Regions from separate parts of the Sphingobium sp. SJ10-10 genome, predicted to be linked through region 2. Evidence: riboswitches for the same ligand, from Rfam matches in the RefSeq annotation. Region 2 holds a riboswitch; the other holds the start of a gene.
What was found. A riboswitch is a leader RNA that binds a small molecule or an ion and turns the genes downstream of it on or off. The one in region 2 is predicted to bind cobalamin.
Positions count from the first base shown of each region.

Region 1: linked by a shared signal. The riboswitch ahead of VVT58_RS09585 (TonB-dependent receptor domain-containing protein) and the one ahead of VVT58_RS16740 (cobalamin biosynthesis protein CobG) in region 2 are both predicted to bind cobalamin.

Region 1 is NZ_CP158132.1:1,970,240-1,977,890, reverse strand. It holds gene VVT58_RS09595 (molybdenum cofactor guanylyltransferase) at 1-211, opposite strand, end outside; gene VVT58_RS09590 (threonine/serine dehydratase) at 211-1,194, opposite strand; cobalamin riboswitch at 1,276-1,490, shown strand; gene VVT58_RS09585 (TonB-dependent receptor domain-containing protein) at 1,662-3,506, shown strand; gene VVT58_RS09580 (ABC transporter substrate-binding protein) at 3,549-4,352, opposite strand; gene VVT58_RS09575 (iron ABC transporter permease) at 4,448-5,443, shown strand; gene VVT58_RS09570 (ABC transporter ATP-binding protein) at 5,437-6,216, shown strand; gene VVT58_RS09565 (penicillin-binding protein activator) at 6,267-7,421, opposite strand; gene rsmI (16S rRNA (cytidine(1402)-2'-O)-methyltransferase) at 7,505-7,651, shown strand, end outside.
Region 2 is NZ_CP158133.1:223,720-231,370, forward strand. It holds gene cobN (cobaltochelatase subunit CobN) at 1-1,649, shown strand, start outside; gene cobO (cob(I)yrinic acid a,c-diamide adenosyltransferase) at 1,652-2,257, shown strand; gene bluB (5,6-dimethylbenzimidazole synthase) at 2,275-2,883, shown strand; cobalamin riboswitch at 2,976-3,203, shown strand; gene VVT58_RS16740 (cobalamin biosynthesis protein CobG) at 3,377-4,441, shown strand; gene VVT58_RS16745 (precorrin-8X methylmutase) at 4,441-5,070, shown strand; gene cobI (precorrin-2 C(20)-methyltransferase) at 5,067-5,786, shown strand; gene cobJ (precorrin-3B C(17)-methyltransferase) at 5,783-6,532, shown strand; gene VVT58_RS16760 (cobalt-precorrin-6A reductase) at 6,508-7,257, opposite strand; gene cbiE (precorrin-6y C5,15-methyltransferase (decarboxylating) subunit CbiE) at 7,256-7,651, shown strand, end outside.

The DNA of each region.
Region 1 (7,651 bases), on a different replicon from region 2:
CGCCCAAAGGCCCCATATCCGCCGCCGGTCGATCCGGCAGCCCGATCATTCCGTCCACTTGTCGTCCGCAAATCACGACCGCCTCGACATGGCGCCCTAGCGCCGCCGCCGCATGGTCCAGCAGGGTTCGCCCATCCAGCATCGCCAGCGCCTTGTCGCTCCCGAACCGGCTGGATCGCCCTCCGGCCAGAACCGCTCCCAGCAACCGCATCATGCCCCTCCCGAGATGATCCGGGCATAGGCGTCCGGGTCGACATTGCTCCCCGAAATCACCACCACGCTCGCGCCCTTCGCGGCCGGAGCCAGCCCCGCCAGCATCGCCGCCAGGGCGACCGCGCCGCCCGGTTCGACCACCAGCTTCAACGCTGAAAAGGCGAAGCGCATCGCTTCCCGCACCTGATCGTCGTTCACCACCAGGCCACCGGACAGCAACGCCCGATTTATCGGAAAGGTCAAAGCCCCCGGTGTGGGTGACAGCAAGGCATCGCAGATCGACCGTGCATCGGGCGAGACGCTTTCCCGGACTCCGCTGGCGAGCGACCGCGCCGTATCGTCGAACCCTTCCGGCTCGACCGCATAGATCGCCACGCCGGGCTGCCGCGCTTTCACCGCCGTCGCGATCCCCGACACCATGCCGCCCCCGCCGCAATTGACGAGGATCTGCCCGACCTCCGCGCCCAATTCGGCCGCCTGCTCCATTATCTCCAGCCCGATCGTCCCTTGCCCCGCCATGATGAAGGGGTCGTCGAAGGACGGCACCAACACTGCGCCGCGCTGGGCCACCAGCGCCGTCGCGATCTCCTCCCGGTTTTCGGTGAAACGGTCATAGGGGACGATTTCCCCGCCCAGCGCCCGCGTATTGGCCGTCTTGATGGCGGGCGCGTCGGCGGGCATCACGATCGTCGCCGCGATCCCCAGCAGCCGCGCGGCAAAGGCCACCCCCTGCGCATGATTGCCCGACGACCAGGCCACGACACCCGCCTTGCGCTCCGCCGCGTCCAATCGCGCCAGCCGGTTATAGGCGCCACGGAATTTGAACGAACCGCTGTGCTGCGTGCCCTCGAACTTCACCAGCACCCGCCGCCCGCAGCGCTCGTTCAGCACCGCATTCTCCAGCAGCGGCGTGCGGATCGCCGCCGGCGCGATGACCCCCGCGGCGTCCTCGACATCGGCGGCGCTAATGGCGAACGGCATGCAATCTCCTTCCGTGGCCGCCTCTTGGCATGGCCGATGCTTTCCCTTATGGCGCGGGGCGCGGGCGGGGCAAACCCCGTACGCAAAGAAGATCGCGCCGGTGCCCGAAAGGGCTGAAAACGGGAATGCGGTGCGGACGGGAAACCGTCTTATTCCGCGGCTGTCCCTGCAACTGTAAGCGGTGAGCGCGATGCATTTCGGTCGAACGACCGGCCACTGGACGACAAGTCCGGGAAGGCGTGCATCGCTGCATTGACCCGCGAGCCAGGAGACCTGCCGGCGCATGGTCGCTCTTGCCCTGGCCCAGGGGTTGGCCATGGCACGGTGTTTTCCGTCTGAGCGACGAAGCGGCGCAGGGCCGCATCGGTGCGGGGGGAGGGCATTGGCGTCGACTTCCCCCAGTTCCGACCGCGCGAGCGGATGCCCTGAGCCATGAAGTCGCAGCGGCGCTCAGGGAAACAGATATAATGTTGAAAGCCACCATCTCTCTTGCGGCTCTGCTCGCCGCCACGCCCGCGCTCGCGGAGGATGAGATCATCGTCACCGCGCTGGGCATCGAGCAGCCCCGCGACGAAGTCGGCCAGGCCGTCACCGTCATCGATGCCGACACCATCCGCACCCGCCAGAGCGTGAGCGTCACCGACCTGCTCGCCACCACGCCCGGCGTCCGCTTCAACCGGGCCGATGCGGTCGGCGGCGTCACCGGCATTTCGCTGCGCGGCGCGGAAACGACCCAGACGCTGGTGCTGATCGACGGGGTGAAGGTCAACGATCCCAGCAGCATTGGCGATGCCTATGATTTCGGCAATCTGCTGGTCGGCAACATCCGCCGGATCGAGGTGCTGCGCGGTTCCAACTCGGTGGTCTACGGCAGCCAGGCGATCGGCGGCGTCGTCAATATCATGACCGGCACGCCCGCCGAAGGATTCGCGGCCAACGCGTCGGTCGATTATGGCTATAGCGATACGCTGAATGCCAAGGCGGATGTTTCGGGCACCAGCGGCATCGCATCGGGCGGCCTTGGCGTCGCCTATTTCCGCACGGACGGCATCTCCGCCGAGGCTGGCGACGCGGAAAAGGACGGTTATGAAAATATCGCCGCCAACGCCAAGCTGAAGCTCGACTTCAGCGATGCCTTGAGCCTGGACCTGCGCGGCTATTACATCCATGCCGATCTCGACACGGACCTCTTTTCCTTCCCCCCGATAGACCGGACCGCCACCAGCACGCTTGATCAATATGTCGGCTATGCTGGCCTGAACCTCAGGCTGTTCGATGGCAAGCTGACCAATCGCGCGGCGGTGACATGGTCCCGCAACGATCGCGACTACACCTCCATTTTCGGCCCTTATGGCTATTCCGGCACGAATCTGCGTTTCGAATATGAAGGCGTTTATCAGCCGGTCGAACAGGTGAAGCTGGTGTTCGGCTATGAGCATGAGCGGCCGGATTATGATTTCGTCGGCTTCGGTTCGCATGACCGCGCGAAGATCGACATCGACAGCGTCTATGCCGTCGCCGTCGTGAAGCCGGTGGAGGGTCTGACGCTGACGGGTGGCGTGCGCCGCGACGATCATAGCCAGTTCGGCGGCGCGACGACCTTTGGCGCCAACGCGAACTACACGCCCAATGGCGGCCGCACCAACATCCGCGCAAGCTATGGCGAGGGTTTCAAGGCGCCCTCACTCTATCAGCTTTACGATCCCTTTGTCGGCAATAGCGGGCTGCGCCCGGAGCGGTCCAAGAGCTATGATATCGGCTTCGACCAGAAGCTGGCCGGGGATCGTGCTATCTTCTCCATCACGGCCTTCCGCCGCGACACGCGTGACCAGATCGACTTTGACGGCGCCTTTGGAGCATTTGGCGGCTATAACAATCTCGATCGCACCCGCGCCAAGGGGGTGGAAGCATCCTTCGCGCTGAAGCCGGTCGACGCGCTGACCGTTACGGCATCCTACAGCTATGTCGATGCGCGCAATCGCTCGCCGGGCAGCCCGGACGAAGGCCTGCGTCTGCTGCGCCGGGCGCCCAATGCGGCCAGTGTGTCGGCGGACTATGTCTGGCCTTTCGGCCTGTCGACCGGCGCAACGATCACGATGGTGGATGACAGCGTCGATATTGACTCGAGCACGCACCAGCGTGTCCAGCTCGACGGCTTTGCGCTGGTTGGCGTTCGCGCGTCCTTCCCGATCAATGAGCATCTGGAAGTCTATGGCCGCATCGACAATCTGTTCGATGAAGGATACGCCACGGCTTATGGCTATGGCACCTATGGCCGGTCGGCCTTTGGCGGCGTGCGTGTCCGCTTCTGATGGAACAGGCGAGGGGCGGGCGTGACGCTTGCCCCTTCAGTGTCAGGGCGCAGCGTTGACCTGCGTCACGATAGAGCGCGCGGCCTCGACATAAGCGGGGCCGCCGCACACCGTCCATGCCTGCGGCACGCGGATGCGCGGGATGGCGCGCAGGATCGGATGGTGCAGCATTTCCGTCCCCTGATCGACGATCGTCTCGCTGCCGCTTTCGACGATCAGCCAGTCCGGGCGGGCGGCGAGCATCTCTTCCAATGGAAGCTGCGACAAAGCGGGCTTCCCCAGCTTTCCCGCCAGATTGACGAGACCTACGCGCTTCATGAGGTCATCGACCAGCGTGCCCGTCCCGGTCATATAGCCGCGCCGCTGATAATAGGCGGCAACCCCGCCGCGCCTGGATCGAGGCAGGGCGATGAGGTCGCGGTTCATGCGCGCAATCAGCGCTTCGCCCCGTTCGGGATGGCCGACCGCCGCCGCCACCTGCCGGATTTGCGCCAGGATCATGGGATAGCTGTCCGCGCTCGCCAGTCCCAAGGTCCGCCATTGGCCGGGAGGCGCTCCGACGACGCCGTTTCCGGAAGGAAAGCCGACCAGCAGATCGGGCCGGAGCGCCATCACTTCCTCGGCGGGCCGCTTGAGCGTCTTGAAGCGGCGCGCCTTGCCGACCGCCGCCGACAGCTCCGGATCATGCCCATAGGGGCTGAGCGCCGCGATTTGCCCCGGATCGGCCAGCGCCAGCACATATTGGTCGGCGCAGGTGTTGAGCGACACGATCCGTTTCGGCGGAGCGGGCGCGGCGCCGGTCAGCATGAGCGCGCAGAGCGCCGTCGCGATTATTCTGCCGCGCATCCAATTGCCTCTAAGTCTTGCCTCGAAAAGCAGCCGTGCTCCTGCCTTCGCAGGAGTAGGGAGCGCTGTAGCAAGCAACGGGAGGCGCGCAAGCCATGAGCGTGCGCCGCCACCCCCTGCTGATCCCCGCGCTGATCGCGCTGGCTCTGCTTGCCGCCCTCGGCTCTGTCACGCTTGGCGCCGTGCCGCTCTCTCCGGCGCGCATCTTCGCGGTCCTGATGGGCGGCGGCGATGATGTCGCTCGTGCCATCCTCATCGACCTGCGCCTGCCGCGCATGCTGCTCGGCCTGATCGTTGGCGCCATGCTCGGCCTGTCGGGCGCGGCGCTTCAGGGTTATTTGCGCAACCCCTTGGCCGAACCCTCCGTGCTGGGCGCGTCCAATGCTGCGGCCCTCGGTGCCGTGGGCGCGCTCTATTTCGGCTTGGCGCAGGCGCACCCGTTGGCGCTTCCGGCCTTGGCCATCGCGACCAGCCTCATCGGCATCGGCGCGCTGTTCCTGCTTGCCGGACCGGCGGAAAGCCCGCTCACCCTGATCCTCGCCGGGATAGCCATCGCCACGCTGGCGGGGGCGGGGATCAGCCTGTCGCTGAACCTCTCGCCCAATCCCTTCGCGGCGATGGAGATCATGAGCTGGTTGATGGGGAGTCTGGAAAACCGTGCCTACGGTCATGTCTGGATCGCGCTGCCCTGCGTGGCGGTCGGGGCGGCGCTGCTGATCGCGGATGGCCGGACGCTCGACGCGCTGACCCTGGGCGAGGATGGCGCGCAGGCGCTTGGAATCGATCTCCGCCGGGCGCGCCTGCGGCTGATGCTGGGCGTCGCCATAGGCGTGGGTGGCGCGGTGGCAGTGTCGGGCGCGATCGGCTTCGTCGGCCTGATCGTGCCGCATCTGGTGCGGCCGATGACGGATCGTTCGCCCTCCGCGATCCTGCTGCCTTCCATGCTGGGCGGCGCGGTGCTGCTGACGCTGGCGGATATCGGCGTGCGGCTGATCCCGACCAGCAGCGAACTCAAGCTGGGCGTACTGACGGCGCTGCTGGGCGTGCCCGTTTTCCTGATCCACCTGATGCGGGAGCGGCGGCTATGGTGACGATCCGCACGCAGGGGCTTTCCGTCCGCCTTGGCCGTCATCCGGCAGTGATCGGCATCGACCTTCATCTGGAGCCGGGACAGCTTGTCGGCATCATCGGTCCCAATGGCGCGGGCAAATCGACCCTGATCCGCGCGATGCTGGGCCTGGTGAAGCGGGAAAGTGGCATCGTCCTGATCGACGGCGCCGACAGTGCGCGCCTGACCCGGCGGGAAATCGCCCGACGCATCGCCTATCTGCCCCAGGGCCAGACCCTGCATTGGCCGCTGGCGGTCGAGCGGCTGGTGGCGCTGGGCCGGATGCCGCATCTGGGGCCGCTCTCGCGCCTCTCGACAGAGGATGAGGCGCAGATCGACGCAGCGCTTGCCCGCGCCGATGTGCTGCATCTCAAAGGGAGGGTGGCGACCGAACTGTCAGGCGGCGAGCGTGCCCGCGTGTTGCTCGCCCGCGCACTAGCGGTGGGCGCGCCTGCGTTGATTGCGGATGAGCCGCTGGCGGCGCTCGATCCGGGGCATCAGATCGATGTCATGGATTTGCTCAAGGCCGAAGCGCGTGCGGGATCGCTGGTCGTCACCGTGCTGCACGATCTTGGCATGGCGGCGCGCTATTGTGATCGGCTGGTGCTGATGGATCGCGGTTCGCTAGTGGCCGACGGCGCGCCACTCGATGTGCTGACCGAGGCGAGCCTCGCCAGCGTCTATGGCATTTCCGCCTGTATTGAGGCGGGTGGCGACTGGCCGCTGATCCTGCCAACGGGGCGTATCAAGAGCTGAACTTGCCGTCGTTCCCGCGCAGGCGGAAACGACGAGAAGGGGTGCGCCCGTTACTCCGCGAAAGCCCGAGGCGCGGGCGCGACCACCGTGAAGGTGCCCGCACCGATCTCGGAAACCTCCAGCGCACGTTCGGCTATCCCGTCGCGTCCGAACCGGAACGCCCCGTCGATTCCGGCAAAGCCCCCCGCATCGCGCAGCCGCGCCGCCGGGAAGGTGGTGCCCGGCTTCCAATCGCGCGCGATCCGCACCGTCAGCAGCACCGAGTCGTAACCCAAAGCCGACAGCCGAAACGGCGCATTGCCATAGCGCGCCCGATATTTGGTCGCGAGTTGGCCGTAGAGGCCATCCGACACGCTGGCGAACCAGGCGCCGCGCAGCGCCGGGCCGGACGCCAGACCGCTGTCGGTGTTCCAGAGTTCCGTGCCCAGCAGCCGCGCCGTCGCGCCGCCATTTTTCCGCACGATCGGCGCCACCTGCATCGCCACCTTGCCGCTGTCCGCGATCAGCAGCGCGTCATAGCTGGAAGATGCCTGCAATTTCTTGACCGCCGCGGTGATCGAGCCCGGCGTCCGGTCGAAGCTCTGCATCGACACCACGGTCCCGCCCACACCCTCGACCGCGCGCAGCAGGGCCGTGCCCGACCGCTCGCCATAGGTTCCCTTGGGCACCAGAGCGGCGAAATGCGACATGCCCTTGCCCTTGGCGAACTGGACCACGCGCTCGATCGACTGGTTGGGGTTATAGCCCATGATGTAGACGCCATTCCCGGCGACGCTGGTGTCGTTGGAGAAGCTGATCACCGGCACATTGGCCCGCGCCGCGATCGGCCCCACAATCCGCGCATCCTCCGCCAGCAACGGTCCCAGGATCAGCTTGTTGCCGTCCGCCAGCGCCTTGTTGACCGCCGCCGCCGCGCCGATGCCGGTGTCATAGGTGGTGATGCGCACCTTGTCGGCCTTGGTATCCAGCAGGGCGAGGGTGGTCGCATTGGCGATGGACTGGCCGACCCCCGCATTGGGTCCGCTCATCGGCACCAGCAGCGCGACGCGATGGCGCAGCGTATCGGTGGGCAGGCCTTCGGTGACTTCCGGGCCGGTCTGCGTGGGTCCGGGCTGAGCCGGACCTGGCCCCTTGGGCACGATCGACTGACAGGCGGCGACCAGCAGCGCAGTGGCTGCGAACAAAATCCGCCCGGCGCGTTGCATCCCCACCCCTTTTATCAAAGCGAACAAGTCCGCTTGCCGGGGGGCATCCGTCTCTGTCATCTGGCGTCCTTATGGAAACTGATATGAATCTTGGTTCTTTGGAGCTTGAGGCTGGGCTTTACATTGTTGCAGGGCCGATCGGCAACCTTGGAGACCTTACCCCCCGCGCGGCGGAAGTCCTGCGGCTGGCCGATGTAGTCGCCGTGGAAGATACACGGGTCAGCGCACGG
Region 2 (7,651 bases):
TGCATATCTTTACCCAAAGCCCTGAAGGCCATCTCCGCCGTGATCTGCTCATAGCCCTTGCCCGCTGTCCCAGAGGCATGGATCATGAAGGCCAGCAATCCCTCCTGCGCGCGCTTGCCGATGACCTGGCGCTGAATTTCGACCCGCTCGATTGCGTCATGGGCAGCCCCTGGACGGGCCTCCGCCCGGAACCGCTCCAAGGCTTGACCCAAGCCCCATGGCGCACCACCGGCGACACAGTGGAGCGTCTAGAACTCTACGCCATCCATCTCCTTGATAGCGAGGAGCCTGCCCCCGGCCCGCTAAGCGCCGCTGTCCTGAACGCTATCGAAACCGACCTCGCCCCCCGCGTCAGCGCTTGCGGCGAAGCCGAAAGGACTGCGCTTCTATCGGCGCTCAACGGCAATTTCGTCCTTCCCGGTCCTTCCGGCGCGCCGACGAGAGGCCGCCCGGACGTCCTCCCCACGGGCCGCAATTTCTACTCGATCGACACCCGCGCCGTGCCCACGATCGCCGCCTGGAATCTCGGCCAGCGCTCCGCCGATCTCATCGTGCAGGACTATCTCCAGCGAGAGGGCGACTATCCCCGCGCCATCGCGCTTTCCGCCTGGGGCACGGCCAATATGCGCACCGGCGGCGATGACATCGCGCAGGCTCTCGCCCTGATGGGGGCGCGCCCTCGCTGGGACTGGGCTTCCGGCCGGGTCATCGGGTTCGAGGTGATGAAGATCGCGGAACTGAATCGGCCAAGAGTGGACGTCACCTTCCGCGTCTCCGGCTTTTTCCGCGATGCCTTCCCTGAGCAGATCGACCTGCTGGACAGCGCCGCCCGCGCCGTCATGGCGCTGGACGAACCGGAGGAGGACAATCCCGCCGCTGCCCGCCATCGTATCGAAACCGCCGCCCTGATCGCCCAAGGCACGCCGGAAAAAACCGCCCGGCGCCGGGCCGGAAGCCGCGTCTTCGGCTCGAAGCCCGGAGCCTATGGCGCGGGTCTACAGGCGATGATCGACGAGAAGATCTGGCACGACCGCGCCGACCTTGCGAACGTCTATCTCGACTGGGGCAGCTATGCCTATGGCGGCGGCGTGGAAGGCGAAGCCGAGCGCAACCTTTTTGCCGAGCGCCTGACCCAAGCCGACGCCCTGATCCAGAACCAGGACAATCGCGAACATGATCTGCTCGACAGCGACGATTATTACCAGTTCGAGGGCGGGATAGCCGCCGCCGTCGAACATCTCTCCGGCAAGAAACCGCTCAGCTATCATAACGATCACAGCCGCCCGGAACGCCCCGTCATCCGCACGCTGGAGGATGAGATCGGCCGCATCGTGAGAGCGCGGGTCACCAACCCCAAATGGATCGCGGGCATGATGCGCCATGGTTACAAGGGCGCGTTCGAGATCGCCGCCTCGGTCGATTATCTCTTCGCCTTCGCCGCCACCACCCATGCGGTGAAGGATCATCATTTCGACGCCGTCCACGCCGCCTTCATTGAGGACGAGACGGTTCGCGCCTTCATGGCGGAGGCCAATCCGGCAGCCCTGCGCGAAACCGCCGCCCGCTTGTCCGAAGCGCTCGATCGCGCGCTTTGGAAACCCAGGTCGAACAGCGCCGCCATGCTCCTAACCCAACTCAAGGACGCCTAGAAATGATCGAACGCACCCCCGAACAACATGCCGAAAAGATGAAGAAGAAACAGGCCGCCCATGACAAGATCATGGCGACCAAGACCCAGGAAAAGGGTCTTCTCATCGTCCATACCGGCAAGGGCAAGGGCAAGACGACGGCAGCTCTGGGCATGGTCGTCCGCGCCATCGGCCATGGCAGGAAAGTGGGCGTCGTCCAGTTCGTGAAGGGCGCCATGACCACCGGAGAAAAAACGGTGTTCGATGCGTTTCCCGACCATGTCGAGTTCAAGTCCATGGGCGAAGGCTTCACCTGGAACACGCAGGACCGTACGCGGGACATTGCCCTTGCCCGTGAAGCATGGGATGAAGTCAGACGCATGATTGCCGACCCGGCCTATGATATGGTCCTTGCCGATGAGCTCAATATCGTCCTGCGCTACGACTATCTGCCGGTCGAAGAGGTGCTGGAAGCCGTGACCGCCAGAAGCGAAATGAAGCACGTCCTCATCACCGGCCGCAACGCGCCCGAAGCGCTGATCGAGGCGGCCGATCTCGTCACCGAAATGACCCTTGTCAAACATCCCTTCCGCAGCGGCGTGAAGGCTCAGCCAGGAATCGAATTCTGACACATACTGCCTTCGACATCGCCGCTTTCGAGGAATTGGTGCACCTGCGTCGCGATGTGCGCCATTTCCTGACCGATCCGCTGGATGAACATGAGGTCGAACGCCTCCTCGCCCTCGCCCACAGCGCGCCCTCGGTGGGGCTGTCGCAACCCTGGCGCTTCGTCCGGATCGCCACGCCCGCCTTGCGCGAAGATCTCGCCGTCCATATCGATGCCCAGATCATCAAGGCGGGCAAGATTTATGAAGGCGATGAAGACAGGCTGTACCGTAGCCTGAAACTGCACGGCCTGCGGGAGGCGCCGGTGCTGTTCGCCGTCTATTGCGACGAAGGCACTGAAACCGGCCATAAGCTGGGCGCTATCACCATGCCGGAAGCACGCCGCTATAGCTGCGTGATGGCGATTCACACTATCTGGCTGGCCGCCCGCACGCGCGGCATCGGCATGGGATGGATATCGATTCTGGATCGTCCCACGGTCGATGCGATGCTGGAGGTTCCGGAAAATTGGCGCTGCCTCGGCCTGCTGTGCCTCGGCTATCCGGTGAGCGAGGAAGCGACGCCGGAACTGGAACGGCGCGGCTGGGAGCATCGCACCGATTGGCATTCCGCGATCGTGACTCGCTGACTCCCCTACTGCCTGCGCAGGGGAGCAAATTCTCCCCACTTCCCTTTCCCCCACTCTGCGCGTATGAACCGCCTCCGGAGCGGGCATCCGTTCGCTCCATCGATCGCGTCGGTGCCCCGCAAGGGGCTTAAATGGGAACGCGGTGCGGGAGGAAACTCCCTAATCCGTGGCTGTCCCTGCAACTGTGAGCGGCGAGCAAGGCAAGGATCGGCCAACCCCCATCAACCGGGGACGGCCAGCCACTGGAGCAATCCGGGAAGGCCCCCTGCCAAGGCTATGACCCGCAAGCCAGGAGACCTGCCGAACGCAAAGGTCGCTCTAGCCATGACCCAGGGGATGGTCGCGGCTCGGTTCTCCGCACGAGCGACGGATAAGCGGCTGGGGAAGCATCCTCCAGTCGTCGTTGCGACGTGGGAGGTGAAATCCGGTGCCAGACGCGCAGAGCGCATCATCCGCCGCCATTCGCGGCTGGTGTCCCACGGCCTGGCGCCCGATGATGGCGGGCGACGGCCTGCTGGTGCGCGTCCGCCCTCCGCTCGGCCGCATGACGGTGGCCCAGGCTATCGGCCTCAGCGATGCCGCCCGCCGCCACGGCAACGGCCAGATCGACCTCACCAACCGCGCCGCGCTTCAGGTCCGGGGCGTGACGGAGCAAAGCCATCCCGCGCTGCTCGGGCAGCTTGTCGCGCTCGGCCTCACCGATCCTGATCCGACCCGCGAAGCGCGCCGCAATTTCCTGCTCGCTCCCGATTGGTCCGCCGGAGACGACACGCAAAACATCGCCCAAAATCTGCTTGCCCGTCTCGACGACCTGCCCGATCTTCCTCCCAAGATCGGCATTGCCATCGACACCGGCCCTGCTCCCTGCCTCACCCGCGTCCCCGCCGATTTCCGCTTCGAACGCAGTTCCCCTGGCGCCCTGCTGCTCCGCGCCGAAGGACACGCCTTCGGCACGCCCACCTCTGCGGAAACGGCCGTTCAGGATCTGATCGCGCTCACCCGCTGGTTCCTGGCAACGGACGGAGCCACCTCCGGCCGTATGGCGCGGCACAAAGCACCGCTGCTAGTACATCCCAAGGTCGCTCCCGCTGCGGCACGCCCGATTCCGCAGCTTCTCACCCAGGCTCCCGGTCCCTTTCACGGCATCCCCTTCGGTCGGCTCGACGCTGACAGCCTCACCGCTCTGGCCGGACAGCAAGGCGTTGTCGCGCTGCGCCTTACCCCATGGCGCGGCCTGATTCTCGAAGGCGGCACGACCAGCCCCGATCACGCCTTCACCGACCCGTTGCTCCGCATCGACGCATGTCCCGGCGCACCGGCCTGCCCGCAGGCCAGCGTAGCGACCCGCGGCCTCGCCACCCGGCTTGCACCCCTTGTCGACGGCTCGCTGCATGTTTCCGGCTGCGCCAAGGGCTGCGCGCGTCCAAGGCCTGCCGACATCGTCCTCACCGGCAATCGGGGCCGCTTCGACCTTTCCCGCAAGGCCCGCGCCGGATCGCCGCCCGACCAGGCCAGCCTTGCCCCCGACCAGATTCTCGCCCTCTTCGGAAGCCACTAATGCCCCATATCTACGAAACCGATGGCGCCGCCATCTACCGGCAATCCTTCCGCACCATCCGTGCCGAGGCCGATCTCGCTCGCTTCTCGACGGAGGAAGAACGCATCGCGGTCCGCATGATCCACGCGGCGGGGCTGGTCGGCCTGGCTTCCCACATCCGCTTTTCCCCTACTTTCGCCCGGACCGCCATCGCTGCGCTGGAGGCAGGGGCGGCGATCCTATGCGATGCGCGCATGGTGTCCGAAGGCGTCACCACAAGACGCTTGCCTGCCCAAAACCCGATCCTTTGCACGCTGAACGATCCACAAGTTCCAACGCTGGCGGCGCAAATGTCGAACACCCGCTCGGCGGCCGCGCTCGAACTCTGGCGCCCGCATCTGGAGGGGGCGCTGGTCGCGATCGGCAATGCCCCCACAGCGCTTTTCCATCTGCTCAATATGCTGGAAGACCCCGCCTGTCCCCGCCCCGCCGCGATCATCGGTTGCCCGGTCGGCTTCGTCGGCGCGGCGGAGTCCAAGGAAGCGCTCTGGCAGAGTCAGCCCGTCCCCTGCTGCATCGTGGAGGGCCGTCTGGGCGGCAGCGCCATCACGGTCGCGGCGATCAATGCGATAGCGAGTCCGGCAGAATGACCAACGGCATCATCCATGGCGTAGGCCTGGGCCCCGGCGCGCAGGACCTGATGAGCGTCCGCGCCGACCGCCTGATCCGCGAAGCCAGCCATGTCTCCTATTTCCGCAAAAGGGGAAAATCCGGCCATGCCCGCCGGATCGTGGAGGGCATGTTGCGTCCTGACGCCATCGAATATCCGATGGAATATCCGGTGACGACGGAAATCCCGCTGTCCGACCCGCGCTATAATGAAGTCCTGTCCGGCTTCTACGCCGATTGCACCGCCCATCTGGACCGGCTTTCCGCCACTGGCGAGGATGTGGTGGTCCTCTGCGAAGGCGATCCCTTTTTCTACGGCAGCTTCATGCACCTGCACAGCCGTCTCTCGGCGCCCGTAAAGATCGTCCCCGGCATCACCGGCATGTCCGGCGCCTGGACCGCCAGTGGCACGCCGATCAGTTGGGGCGACGATGTGACGACGGTGCTGATGGCTACCTTGCCTGAAGAGGAACTGGCCCGCCGTATCCGTGACACAAACGCGCTGGTCGTCATGAAGATCGGCCGCAACCTCCCCAAGCTCCGCCGCGCTGTCGAAGCGGCCGGCAAGCAGGACTGCGCCTGGCTGGTGGAATATGCGACCATGGCCGATCAGCGGATCACGCCTTTGGCGGAGGCAATCGATGTCACCGCCTATTTCTCGATCCTGCTGATCCACGGGCAGGGCCGCCGTCCATGACGGGCTGGATCGCCATAGCAGGCCTCGGCCCAGGAGCGGACGCGCTCATCACGCCGGAGGTATCGGATGCGCTGGCGGAGGCGAGCGACGTCATCGGCTATATCCCCTATGTCGCCCGCATTGCGGAACGTCCCGGCCTGACGCTCCATGCCACGGACAACCGCGTCGAACTGGATCGCGCCACCCACGCATTGACCCTCGCCGCGCAAGGGAAGCGGGTGGCGGTCGTGTCCTCCGGCGATCCCGGCGTCTTCGCCATGGCCTCCGCCCTGTTCGAGGCGCTCGAAGCGGGTCCGAAGGAATGGCGCATGCTCGACATCCGCGTCCTCCCCGGCATCACCGCCATGCTCGCCGCCGCCGCGAAGGCGGGTGCGCCGCTCGGCCATGATTTCTGCGCCATCAACCTGTCCGACAATCTCAAGCCCTGGCCGCTGATCGAGCGCCGCCTGCGCCTCGCTGTACAGGCCGATTTCGCCATGGCCTTCTACAATCCGCGCTCCAGGTCTCGCCCTGAAGGCTTCGGACGCGCATTGGATGTCTTGCGCGAGGAATGCTGCGAGGATCGCCTCATCCTGTTCGCCCGCGCCGTCTCGACACCGGAAGAGAGCCTGCATATCGTCCCCTTGAGCGGGGCCACTCCGGACATGGCCGACATGCGCACCATCGTCATCGTCGGGTCCAGCCGCACCCGCCTGATCGAGCGGCCCGGCCAGCCCATCCTCTACACTCCCCGCTCTGCCGCATGACCCAGCCATTCCAGCACCCCGGAGACCTCATGCGTCACCTGCGCGGCGGGACAGGGGGGGCGGTCGATCATCACGACCGGCAGTCCCAGCGACCGAGCCGCGATCAGCTTCGCTTGCGCGCCGCTGCCCCCCGCATTTTTCGAGATGATGATGTCGATGCCATGATCGCGCATCAACCTTATGTCTCCATCACTGGTGAAAGGGCCCCGGTCGACCACCAGACTATGGCGCGGCAGTCCCGGCGCAACGACCGGCATGTCGACGAAGCGCAACAGATAATGATGCTGCGGCTGTACGGCGAAAGCGTCGACATGCATTCGTCCCAACGCCAGCATCACATTCCGGGCGGACCCGTTCAGCGTCGCCACGGCTCCGGCAATGTCCGGCACATGCGTCCAGCGATCCCCCTCCGCCGCGACCCAGGACGGCCTGGTCAGCATGATATGCTCCACTCCGGCCTCTCGCGCAGCCGCCACGGCATGCTCGCTCATCGTCGCGGCGAAGGGATGGGTCGCATCGACCAGATGGGTGACGCGCTCGTCCCGCAGATGGCGAACCAGCCCCGCGACGCCGCCGAAACCGCCGACGCGCACCGGGACGGGCTGCGCTCGTGGCCTGTCCGTCCGCCCGGCATAGCTCAACACAGCGGGCGCGTGTCGCTCGGCCAGTGCCGCAGCAAGCGCGCTGGCCTCGGTCGTCCCGCCCAATATGAGGATATTGGAAATGCCCGAAGCTCCTGAAGGTCACTGGCCTGACGGTCCCTGGCTGACGATCGTCGGGATCGGAGAAGACGGCCTGGATGGCCTGTCGTCCGCCGCCCGCGACGCGCTGGAGGACGCCGCGCTCATCATGGGAGCGCCGCGCCATCTCGCGCTGCTGCCTGCCTTTAAGGCGGAAACCCTGATCTGGCCAGTCCCGTTCGAAGAGGGCGTTCGGGCGTTGCTGGCCCGGCGTGGCAAACCCACCGTCATGCTGGCCTCGGGCGATCCCTTCTGGTTCGGCGCGGGCGCCAGCGTCACGCGACATCTGGAGCGGCAGGAATGGACGGCGCACCCCGCACCGTCCACCTTTGCTCTCGCCGCCGCCCGACTAGGCTGGCCGCTTCAGGATATGGAATGC